DNA from 2 places in the Mesorhizobium sp. IMUNJ 23232 genome. Region 2 is predicted to be linked to the other one. Evidence: predicted binding sites of a transcription regulator. Region 2 holds the regulator's gene; the other holds the start of a gene.
The links. The regulator HrcA, encoded in region 2, represses chaperone genes, less so after heat shock. The targets are predictions, from matches to a motif close to GTTAGCACTCNCNNNNNGNGAGTGCTAAC.
Positions count from the first base shown of each region.

Region 1: the regulator HrcA is predicted to act here: its motif matches at 3,944-3,972, upstream of ACH196_RS32365 (co-chaperone GroES).

Region 1 is NZ_JBIRCY010000070.1:25,378-31,395, reverse strand. Features, by position in the region: gene ACH196_RS32385 (FAD-containing oxidoreductase) at 1-1,252, opposite strand, end outside; gene ACH196_RS32380 (DUF308 domain-containing protein) at 1,443-2,033, opposite strand; gene ACH196_RS32375 (LysR substrate-binding domain-containing protein) at 2,461-3,390, shown strand; gene ACH196_RS32370 (hypothetical protein) at 3,450-3,791, opposite strand; gene ACH196_RS32365 (co-chaperone GroES) at 4,129-4,443, shown strand; gene groL (chaperonin GroEL) at 4,504-6,018, shown strand, end outside.
Region 2 is NZ_JBIRCY010000002.1:50,192-56,209, reverse strand. Features, by position in the region: gene hemW (radical SAM family heme chaperone HemW) at 1-356, opposite strand, end outside; gene rdgB (RdgB/HAM1 family non-canonical purine NTP pyrophosphatase) at 361-1,008, opposite strand; gene ACH196_RS02135 (VOC family protein) at 1,008-1,418, opposite strand; gene rph (ribonuclease PH) at 1,426-2,142, opposite strand; gene ACH196_RS02125 (GNAT family N-acetyltransferase) at 2,213-2,725, opposite strand; gene hrcA (heat-inducible transcriptional repressor HrcA) at 2,776-3,846, shown strand; gene ACH196_RS02115 (hypothetical protein) at 3,930-4,115, shown strand; gene ACH196_RS02110 (YceI family protein) at 4,155-4,757, opposite strand; gene ACH196_RS02105 (cytochrome b) at 4,750-5,352, opposite strand; gene ACH196_RS02100 (LysE family translocator) at 5,523-6,018, shown strand, end outside.

The DNA.
Region 1 (6,018 bases), on a different contig from region 2:
CCTCGTCACCGCCAGTCCCGAGGATCGCGGCACCTAGGATGCGGCGCGCGTCCGCGTTGGCCACAATTTTCATGAAGCCCTGGCTCTCGCCCTTCTCGACCGCGCGCCCAACACGGACCATGGCGCGCTTGGAGTGAAACAGCCGCCGGCCGCTCTTCGCCGCCTCGGTCTCGGTCATGCCGACCCTGCCGAGCGGAGGATCGATGTAGAGGGCGTAGCCGGTCAACCGCTGGCTGACGCGACGATCCTCGCCATCGAGTAGATTGGCGGCGACGATCTCGAAGTCGTTATAGGCGGTGTGGGTGAAGGCCCCGCGGCCGTTGCAATCGCCCAGCGCGTAGACATCCGGAAGATTGGTCTGCAAGCGGTCGTCGACGGTGATGTAGCCGCGGGCGTCCGTCACAATGCCGGCCGCTTCAAGCCCAAGATCATCGGTATTGGGCCGGCGGCCGACCGCCATCAGGACATGGCTGCCGATCGCCGGCGCATTATTTCTCTCGCAGTCGACCGAAACGGCGATGTCGCCGCCATGGCGCTTGAAGCCAATGCAGTCGGCTCCAGTCCGGACGGTGATGCCTTCGCGTTCGAGGATCGCCCGAACTTCTTCGGAGATGTCCGGATCCTCTCGCGCGATCAGCCGATCCATGCGTTCGATGATCGTGACCTCGGCGCCGAAACGCCGGTACATCTGCGCAAATTCGAGGCCGATATAGCTGCCGCCGACTACGATCAGGTGGCGCGGCAGGGTGTCGAGCGCCACCATATCAGTGTTGGTCAGCACGGGCACGTCGCCCACTCCTGGCATGTTGAGCACGACGGCTCGCCCACCGACGTTGATGAAGATGCGGGGCGCCGTCAACTCTTGCCCATCCACCATGACGGTGTGTGCGCTCACGAAGCGGGCATGGCCGCGGATCAGCTCGACATTGGCCATGCCTGCGAGCCATGTCTCGTTGTCCGCTCGTGAGTCGAGGATCACCTTCCTGGCGCGTGCCGCGACGGCCGGCATGTCGATTGCGACCGGTCCCTTTAAGGTGAAGCCATAGTCCCAGCCGCGACGCGCAGTGTGCGCGGCGTAGGCACTCGCGATCAGCGTCTTGGTCGGCTTGCAGCCCGTGTTGACACAGGTGCCGCCAACGAGGTGGCGCTCGATGATCGCCACCGTCATGCCGGCATCGTTCAGCCTACCGGCGAGCGACGGCCCCGCCTGACCGGCGCCGATGATGATCGCGTCGAATTCGCGTATGCTCATAAACACTACTCCCAAGTAGTCGCGCCCAAGGGGTGCAAGATGGCGGCATCGAGGCTTCGATGTTCTCAGGTGTTCGGATGGCGCGTTGGCAGCTCGGGTGTTAGGATGTGCACTGTCGCTCGGGGCTTAGAAGCAGCGCACGTGGGCCGGGACCGGAGCTGCGGTTCGAAGGCGTGGCTGGCGCCGCGTCTTAGCTCGCGGTGCGAAGTCCGCCTTTTCGGGCATCGCTGATTGTGAGCCAGATGGCAGAGACGGCGAAATAAAAGGCGCCGAACGCTGCATAGGGGGCTATGTTGGCGATGCCGACCGGGTCTGGTCCGTGGGCCATGAAGATCATGAAGACGCCTGCAAGGGCGGACTGGGCGCCGCTCAGGATCATCGCCCACTGGGCGCCGAAGGATTTCCAGCGGCCAACGGCGGTGGCGAGCTGGAAGATGCCGGAGAAGCCGGCCCAGATGCCAAAGACGACCAGCACGCTGTTCAAGCTGCTGCCGAGCGCGACGGCGACGGCGATTGCCGTGAGAATGCTGAAGATGAAGTTGAGCAACTGCGACTTGTTGCGGCGGAGGCCGCCGCTGCGCTGGGCATCGACAAAGTTGGCGATGGCATCCCAAGCCGGATAGGCGACGAGCATGACCGCAGCGAGCGATGGATTGCTCCTGGCGACTGAAATGGCGATCAGGACCCAGACTGCCGAGAAGGCGAACCGGGTGAAATAATAACGCTTGAGCCAGCCTGAGGCGGACGGGGTGGGTTGGTGTTCGACCGTCTGGGTAACCATGTCGAGTCTCCTACAATTGTCTGCCAGCTAGATAGGAGACGGATCGTCGGCGCGGAAATCGTTTGTTCAAATACCAGCAATTCAGTTCAGATATTCCTCGCAGGGTGATTTGATCATCAGCCCTTGCCGCGAGGGCGCCGAGTCCATTTGTCATTCGCCAACGCCCCCAGGATGTCGGCAGACAGGGCTCACTGTTTGAATTGAGAGATCGTCGTTCTCAAGCGCCCAAATCTTTTCGTGCACGTGCGTCGCATGCGTTATTCAAGTTCATCGCCGTTCTCCCGCTGCCAACCTAGAAGGCGAGCAGGCTATATCGCTACAAAACGAGGCCGGCGCGGTGCTAACCCGGTGGCTTATTTGCCTTAGATCTCGAAAGGACCTAAAAACCCGAAACCCTCGCTCTTATGGGCGCATATTGGGGGAGCGGATGCATCTTCGAGGGCTCGATCTCAATCTTCTGGTTGCGCTCGATGCGCTTCTCACTGAAAGGAATGTCACCCGCGCCGCGGAGCGCATTCATATCTCTCAGCCCGGGATGAGCGCGGCGCTGCGGAAGTTGCGCCACCATTTCGCCGATCCGCTGCTAGAGCAAATCGGCCGCAATCTCGAGTTGACCGAAAGGGGCCGCGCTCTCGCCGACCCTGTCAAGACTATTCTCTCCAAGGTCAGCGAGCTTAATGATCAATCGACCGGCTTTGATGCGTCGGCGGCGCGACGTGTTTTTCGGATTTCTGCGACAACCTATTGCTGTGAGCTTCTGGCCACGCATCTGATATCTCGGCTGCGGGAGGTCGCTCCGCTGATCAGCGTGCAGTTCGAGGAGTTGTTGGCAGATACCCCCGACCGCATTCTCGATGGTCAGATCGACTTCATGATCACAATCTCGGCCAGACTGCTCGACAAGATGCAGGCCTATGACGAGTTTATGCGGTCGGAGAAACTATTCACCGACAAGTTCGTTGTGGCGATCTCCAAAGATAATGCGCACACCGCCAAGACCATCACCTCCGACCAGCTATGTGCGATGGGATATATCGAGACTCGGTTTGGCGGAGTGATCGCTGGCGTCGCCGAGCAACTTTGGCGGCAGCAACCTAAGCAACCGCACATATGTGGGTGGCTGCCGAATTTCCATCTCACTTTGCATACGGTCGGCAGGACTGATATTGCGACGATCCTGCCATCGCTGCTGGTTGCGATGCAGGGCGACCGCTACAATGTGAGGGCGCTGCCCGTGCCTTTCGAGATGCCGTTCATCGAGGAACGGCTCTACTGGCACCGGCGGAACGACAGTGATCCCGGCCACCGATGGATGGAACGGACGCTCGAAGCGGTCGCTGCCAGTTTCATAAGTTGAGAACTGCAGGCGGAACTTCCAGCTGACCGTCGTCACCATGCGTTCTCCTTTCGCGAACTTCAGGCATCCAGTCTGTCGAAGCTGTGGCGGAATTCGCCAGATCCGCCATGGCGCGTTGATTCATCGATGTCGAGTTGACGCAGCGCATCCATGATCTGGTCGAAAGGGACCGGCTGCTCGCCTGGTGGCTGGCGCAACGCCGGTATCGATTCCACGGCACAGGCGTCCGAAGCCCAGGACGACAGGATGGCGCGCTTTTCCTGCAGGTCCAGCGTGGCTTCACTCAGCACGTCCATGGGATGTTTGAAGTACCGCGCCGGCGCAAGTAGCCGGTCAAGCGAAAGGTCGGATGTTTTGGGGGCGAGAGAGGCAATGATCGGCGAGAGCTTCTGTCGGTTCATCGATGTCCTCCGTCTGTAGAAAAGACGCCTTGCTGTATTCGGGGTCCGGCTGCCCAAAGACAGTGTCGGGTTCGGATAATTTTGTCGGATCGCCGAAAAAATTCACGCGGGAAATCCTGAGGTCAAACGAAATAGCTGCATGATAACAGTCTTTTGGCACTTTCACACGACGAGTGCTAAAATTTTTGGATCGACCCCTTGAAACCGCAAAAAGGCAAAATTAGCTCGATGGGCGCGCGATGCCTGATGAAGGGTCGCCACGCCTTGCATCGGCCCGATATTGCCGGTCCGGTGCAGAGGAATCTGAAAGTCTGTTTGTCCTTGAAGGAGAACGAAAATGGCGTCCCGTCCATTGCACGACCGTGTCCTAGTCCGCCGCATCGAAGCCGACGAGAAGACGGCTGGCGGCATTATCATCCCCGACACTGCTAAGGAAAAGCCGCATGAAGGCGAGGTGATCGCCGTCGGTCCTGGCGCGCGTGACGAAAGCGGAAAGCTCGTCGAGCTCGACGTGAAGGTCGGCGACCGCATCTTGTTCGGCAAATGGTCCGGCACCGAGATCAAGCTCGACGGCGAGGATCTGCTCATCATGAAGGAAAGCGATGTGATGGGCGTGATCGACCAGAGCGTTGCTTTCAAAAAGGCCGCGTGATCGGGCCGAGAAAAACTCAACCAGTCAACGAAAGCTGCCTAGATTTGAAGGAGTGATCCAATGGCTGCCAAGGAAGTCAAATTCCACACCGAGGCCCGCGAGAAGATGCTGCGTGGAGTGGATATCCTCGCCAATGCAGTGAAGGTGACGCTTGGGCCCAAGGGCCGCAATGTCGTCATCGACAAGTCGTTCGGTGCCCCGCGCATCACCAAGGACGGCGTCACCGTCGCCAAGGAGATCGAGCTGGAAGACAAGTTTGAGAACATGGGCGCCCAGATGGTGCGAGAGGTCGCCTCGAAGACCAACGACCTGGCTGGCGACGGCACGACAACGGCAACTGTGCTCGCCCAGGCGATTGTGCGCGAGGGCGCCAAGGCTGTCGCCTCCGGCATGAACCCGATGGACCTGAAGCGCGGTATCGACAAGGCTGTGGATGCCGTCGTTACCGAGCTGAAAGCCAATGCCCGCAAGGTGACGCATAACAACGAGATCGCGCAGGTCGGCACTATCTCGGCCAATGGTGACGCCGAAATCGGCCGCTTCCTTGCCGAGGCTATGGAAAAGGTCGGCAACGAGGGCGTCATCACGGTGGAGGAAGCGAAGACCGCCGAGACCGAGCTGGAGGTGGTCGAAGGCATGCAGTTCGATCGCGGCTACCTCTCGCCCTACTTCATCACCAATCAGGACAAGATGCGGGTCGAACTGGAAGAGCCGTACATGCTCATCCACGAGAAGAAGCTCGGCAATCTGCAGGCCATGCTTCCCGTCCTTGAAGCCGTGGTGCAATCCGGCAAACCGCTGTTGATCATTGCCGAGGATGTCGAAGGCGAAGCTCTCGCCACGTTGGTCGTCAACAAACTGCGCGGCGGCCTCAAGGTCGCTGCCGTCAAGGCTCCGGGTTTCGGCGACCGCCGCAAGGCTATGCTGGAAGATATCGCCATCCTTACCGGCGGCACTGCAATCAGCGAGGATCTCGGCATCAAGCTGGAAAACGTCACCCTGCAGATGCTTGGCCGGGCCAAGAAGGTCGTCATCGAGAAGGAGAACACCACGATTGTCGAGGGCGCCGGCCGTAAGGAGGAGATCCAGGGCCGTGTCGCCCAGATCAAGGCGCAGATCGAGGAAACCACTTCCGACTACGACCGCGAGAAACTTCAGGAGCGGTTGGCGAAATTGGCTGGCGGCGTCGCGGTGATCCGTGTCGGCGGCTCGACCGAGGTCGAGGTCAAGGAGCGCAAGGACCGCGTCGACGACGCACTGCACGCCACGCGCGCAGCAGTCGAAGAAGGCATCCTTCCTGGTGGCGGCGTCGCCCTTCTGAGGGCTGCGAAGGCTTTGGACAATGTCCAGACCGACAATGACGATCAGAGGACCGGCGTCGAGATCGTGCGGCGGGCCATCGAGACGCCGGCCCGCCAGATCGCCGAGAACGCCGGGGCTGAAGGATCCATCATCGTCGGGAAGCTGCGCGAGAAGACTGAGTTCGCCTGGGGCTGGAATGCCCAGACCAACGAGTTCGGTGATCTCTACAGCCAAGGCGTCATCGACCCCGCCAAGGTCGTGCGCACCGCGTTG
Region 2 (6,018 bases):
TTGACGCCGGCGGCACGGTAGCCGCGGAACCGCTCGGCCTCGACGGAGGAAGGATTAGCCTCCAAAGTGATCTCTATGTCCGCTGGCACCGTCCAGTGCTGGGCGATCGCGTCAAGAACCGCGCTAACCGTCTCCGGCTGCATAAGCGACGGCGTGCCGCCGCCGAGGAAGATGCTGGTGACGGTGCGCGGGCCGGTGCGCTCGCGCGTCGTTGCCATCTCGCGCTCGAAAGCGGCGGCGAAACGCGGCTGATCGACCGGCTGGTGGCGGACATGGCTGTTGAAGTCGCAATAGGGGCATTTGGCCGCGCAGAACGGCCAGTGGACGTAGACTCCGAATCCCGGATCGCCGATCATCCGGTCACGCCGAGCCCAGCTTCGCCCGGGCGAATTTCTGGAAGGCGCGGGCGCGGTGCGACAGGGCGTCGGCCTGTCCGGGCTTCCATCCGTGCTTTTCCTCGGCGCTCATCTCGCCGAATGTGCGGTCGTGGCCATCGGGGACGAAGACCGGGTCGTAACCGAAACCCTTGTCGCCGCGCGGCGGCCAGACGAGGTGGCCCTCCGCCTCGCCGCGAAAATATTCGGCCTCGCCGTCCGGCCAGGCGAGGCAGATGACGGCGACGAAGCGGCCGGTGCGTTGTGCCGGCTCTGTCGCGCCGACTTCCTGCAGGGCCACCTCGGCGCGCTGCATGGCGAGGTTGAAGTCGCGACCGCCGTCCGGCGTCTCGGCCCAGGTTGCGGTGTAGACGCCGGGCTGGCCCCCAAGCGCGTCAATGCACAGGCCGGAATCGTCGGACAGCGCCGGCAGGCCGGTGGCCTTCGCCGCCGCGAATGCCTTGATGTAGGCGTTTTCCTCGAAGGTCGTGCCGGTCTCGTCGGGCTCGGGCAGGCCAAAATCCTTCGCCGAGCGCGCTTCGATGCCGAAGGGCGCCATCAGGTCGGCGAACTCGCGCAGCTTGCCGCCGTTATGGCTGGCGACGACCAGTTTCTTCTCGGCTAGTGGCCGCATCAAAAACCCCAGATCCTCGGCTCGGCGAATTCGAGCGAATTGCCAGACGGATCGCGAAAATAGATCGAGCGGCCGCCATTCGGCCATTCGAAATCGGCCTCGATGGTGATTCCCAGTGCCGCGAGCCGGGTTTTCCACTGTTCAATTTCCTGCGCCGTGGCGGCAAAGCAGAGATGGCCCCGGCCAGCGGCGCCGTGCGGCGGCACGGGCAATCTCGCTTCCGGTGCTGGCGGGATTTTGGTCGCCTCGGCGTTGAAGAGCAGCAGCACGCCCTGGCCGCAGCGGAAGAAGACGTGCCGGCCGTCGACGCGGGCGATCCGCGACAGACCGAGCGCGTCGCGGTAAAAAACTTCCGCCGCATCGAGATCGGTCACATAGAGCGCGGATTCGAGGATGGCGGAAGGGGTCATTGCGCCGCTAGGCCACTGCCATCTGCTGCAGATTCACCAGCCGTGAAATGCCCTTGCGGGCGAGCGCCATCAGGGCGGCGAATTCCTCTTCGGTGAACGGCGCGCCTTCCGCCGTGCCCTGTATCTCGACGATGCCGCCCTTGCCGGTCATGACGAAGTTGGCGTCGGTGCCGGCGGCGGAATCCTCGACATAGTCGAGGTCGAGCACCGGCTGGCCGTCATGGATGCCGCAGGAGATGGCGGCGACATGGTCCTTCAGCACCTTGGACACCGTCGTCATCTGGCGAGTCTCCATCCAGCGCAGGCAGTCGTGCAGCGCCACCCAGCCGCCGGTAATGGAGGCGGTGCGGGTGCCGCCATCGGCCTGGATGACGTCACAATCCACCGTGATCTGCATCTCGCCTAGTGCCTGAAGATCGACCACGGCACGCAGCGAGCGGCCGATCAGCCGCTGGATTTCCAGCGTGCGCCCACCCTGCTTGCCGGTGGAGGCCTCGCGGCGGGTGCGTTCGCCGGTGGCGCGGGGCAGCATGCCATATTCGGCCGTCACCCAACCTCGGCCGGTGTTGCGCATCCAGCCCGGCACCTTTTCCTCGAGGCTTGCGGTGCAAAGCACATGCGTGTCGCCGAACTTCACCAGGCAGGAGCCCTCCGCGTGTTTGGAGACGTTGCGCTCGAAAGAAATCGCGCGCATTTCGTCGGGCTGTCTCTTGGAGGGACGCATCAATACTCCTAGGGTTCAAATCGTGGCGGGCTTGTAGACCCGCGCGCAAGGCAGAGCAAAGGAAAAGCGGTCAGGGCAGGCGTTCGAATTTCAGCACGTGATCGCCCTTGTATTCGATCTCGCCGTAGTGCCCGTAGCCGAGCTTGCGCGCGACGCCGATGGACGCGGCATTGTCCGGATCGATGATGCAGACGGTGCGCCGGGCGCCACGTTCGGCGTCGAACCAGCGATGGGCAGCGTGTGCCGCTTCGGTGGCGTAGCCTTTGCCCTGGCCGTGGCCTGCGAAAACCCACGCAGCCTCCGGGAAAGGATCGAAGTCGTCGCCGAGATCTCGATGGAAGTCGGCAAGGCCGGTGTCTCCGACATAGCGGCCGGTCTGCCTGTCGACGACGGCGAAGACGCCATGGCCGAGGGCCGTCCAATGGCCGATGTTGCGCAGAAGCTTGTTCCAGACGTCCTGTCGGGTCGCATGCGCGCCATGGGTGATGAACTGCATCACTTCGGCGTCGTTGCTGACGGCCAGCAATTCGTCAAAATCGTTGAGGATATGGGGACGGAGGATAAGGCGTTCGGTCTCGATCATCGGGTTCCGCTTGTCAGGTGGGCCACGCTGTTTATATCTTTCACAAGGACATGAACACGCCGATCAAAGATCCAACCCTGCAATCGCTCGATGCCCGTTCGCGCGATATTTTCCGGCGCATCGTCGATTCCTATCTGCTCGACGGCGAGCCGGTGGGGTCGCGCAATCTCTCGCGCATGCTGCCGGCAACGCTGTCGCCGGCCACCGTGCGCAACGTCATGAGCGACCTGGAGCAGCTTGGACTGATCTATGCCCCGCATATCTCGGCCGGGCGGCTGCCGACGCAAAGGGGGCTGCGCTTCTTCGTCGACGCTTTCCTCGAACTCGGCGACCTGACGGAAGAGGAACGCCGCTCGATCGACACGCAGATCAAGGCATCGGGGCAGGGGGTGTCGGTCGAGCAGATGCTGACGGAGGCCAGCCAACTGCTTTCCGGCGCCTCGCGCGGCGCGGGGCTGGTGCTGGCGGCCAAGAGCGAGGTGCCGCTGAAGCATATCGAATTCATCCCGTTGGAGCCGCAGCGGGCGCTGGCGGTGCTGGTGTCGCAGAATGGCGACGTCGAGAACCGCGTGATCGAGCTGCCGGCGGGCGTGACCGCGTCGCAATTGCAGGAGGCGTCGAATTTTCTCAACGCCCATATACGCGGCCGCACGCTGGCCGAGGCGCGCACCGAGATCGCGCGTGTCCAAGAGGAGACCAAGGCAGCGCTGGATACGCTGTCGCAGCAATTGGTGGAAAAGGGGCTGGCGGTGTGGGCCGGCGCCGAAAGCGGCCTGCCGGCCCGCCTGATCGTGCGCGGCCGCGCCAATCTGCTGGAGAATGTGACGGCTCAGGCCGACCTGGATTTGCTGCGGCACCTGTTCGAGGACATGGAGACGCAGGACGGCATGATCCAGCTTCTCGATCTTGCCGAGGCAGGGTCCGGCGTGCGCATCTTCATCGGCTCGGAGAACAAGCTGTTTTCGCTTTCCGGCTCGTCGCTGGTGGTGGCGCCCTATCGCGACAAGGATGCGCGCGTTGTGGGAGCGCTTGGCGTCATCGGGCCGACGCGGCTGAATTATGCCCGCATCGTGCCGATGGTGGATTATACGGCGCAGTTGATCTCGAGGATGCTGCGGTAGGCGCGTCGTCGCATGTAGGCGTGGCCCGGCCGTCCGATCCGGTATAGGCTCCTTCATATGAAGTGACGAGGCGGGAGGCTGTCATGGCTCTGGAACAGATTAAGGCGCAGATTGCGCTTTTGCTGGAAGAGATGGTCAGCCGGCCCGAAGACGCGCACGAGGTGCACGAGCAGGTGCGCGAAAAGCTCTCCGAGCTACGGGCAATGGGCATGCCGCTGCCGCAGGACCTGGTCGAACTGGAGCAGATGCTCGACCAGGCAGGGTACTGAGAGACCGGCGCCGCGTTTCGGCAGACGCCAAGTTCACCGCTACTTGCGCGTGCCGTTCAGCGTCATGTCGAACTGCACGACGTTGGAATAGATCGGCGTGCCGACATCCATGCCGTAGGGCGAGCGGTAGATCGAGCCGGTGACGCGGAAGGAGATGGCCTTGCCGTTGCGCTTGCCGACCGTCGCCGCGAACTGCGCTTTTCGCGATTTGCCGCGCGCCGTCAGCACGCCGTCGATGCGAGCCTCGTCGTTGCCGGTCCTGGTGACCGAGGTCGAGCGGAAGGTGATTTCGGGATAGTTGGCGATGTCGAACACCGCGTCGGAGCGCAGGAAATCCGTGATGCGTGCTTGGTCGGCCTTCACGCTCTTGGAGAACAGGGTGATCGTCACATTCGACTTCGCGACGTTGTTGCCGTCGATCTTGAAGGAGCCGCTGTAGGAGCCGAAGCTGCCGTTGATGCCGCCGCCGCCGACCTGGTCGACCTTGAAGTTGATCCTGGAGGAGGGATCGATGCGGTAGTTGCCGGCTGCTTCGGACAGCGTGTCGGCGGAGGCAGGCGTGACGGCAAGCAAGAGGCCTGCGGCCAGAGCCCATCCGGCAAGTTTGCCGGCGCGGGCCCGCAGGGGGACATGATCAGACATGGTCGTTGGTCTCCAGAGTGACGCGACGCGTCGCCGGCCGTGCCGCCCGGCCGGGCAGCATGCGGACAAGCACGTCGTCGCGCAGGACAAAATGATGCGCCAGCGCCGCTGCCGCGTGGCCGACGGCCAGCGCGCCGGCGCCATAGGCCAGGAGTTTGTGTGCCTCGCGCCAGAACGCTTCCGCTTCGTCGGAAGGCGCCATCGGCAGATGCGGCACGACCACGAGGTTGAAGGCGAAGCTCGGTATGCCCAGCGTCGAGGTTGACGCCAGCGCCCAACCGGCCAGCGGCACTACGAGCGTGGCGATGAGCAACGTCCATTGCACGATCTCCGCGGCGACCCGCTCCGGGCCGGACATCGTGGAGACCGGCCCAGGTTTTCTCGCCGCCAGCCGCCACAGCAGGCGCAGCAGCGCCAGTGCCAGGATCAGGAAACCGAAGGATTTGTGCCACTGGATCATCTCGAACTGCAGGGCCATGCTTTTGACCTGCTCCATCGAGAAGCCGAAAGCGATCTGGCCTAGAAACAGCAGCGCGATCGTCCAGTGCAGGGCGATCGCGACGTAGCCGTAGGTGTTTTCGCGATTGCGCGACATGTCCGTTCCAAGCGTGCCGGATCTTCCGGCTTCATCGAGACTAACGCTGCGCGTAGCGCCAATATTCCGGCGAAGATCGCCTTGACTGGCCCGGATGGAAATTCCGCGCTGCGCTATTTTCCATACAGCGGATTTGTGGCAATAGCTGCGTCCCGTTTCGGAGAGCAGCCATGACGCTTGCCGGTTTCATTGCCTATAGCGGCGCGCTGGCGCTGGCCGCTGCCATTCCCGGTCCGGGGGTGACGGCGCTGGTGGCGCGTGCGCTGGGTTCGGGTTTTCGCTCGTCGCTGTTCATGTCGCTCGGGCTGATCGTCGGCGACCTGACTTATCTGACGGCGGTAGTGCTCGGCCTGGCGCTGGTGGCGCAGACCTTCGGCATGCTGTTCCTCGTGGTCAAATGGTTCGGTGTCGCTTATCTCGCGTATCTTGCCTGGACGTTCTGGAGAAGCGGGATCACGCCGGAAAGCGTCGAGGCGCGCAAGGGCAAGGGTGGGCTGGCATCTAGCTTCGTCGCCGGCCTGACGGTGACGCTGGGCAATCCCAAGACGATGATCTTCTACCTTGCGCTGGTGCCGACGCTGGTCGATCTCCAGACGATCACGCTTCGCGACTACGGCGTGCTGGCGGCAATCACTGTCGTCGTGCTGCTGATCGTGCTGGTGCCTT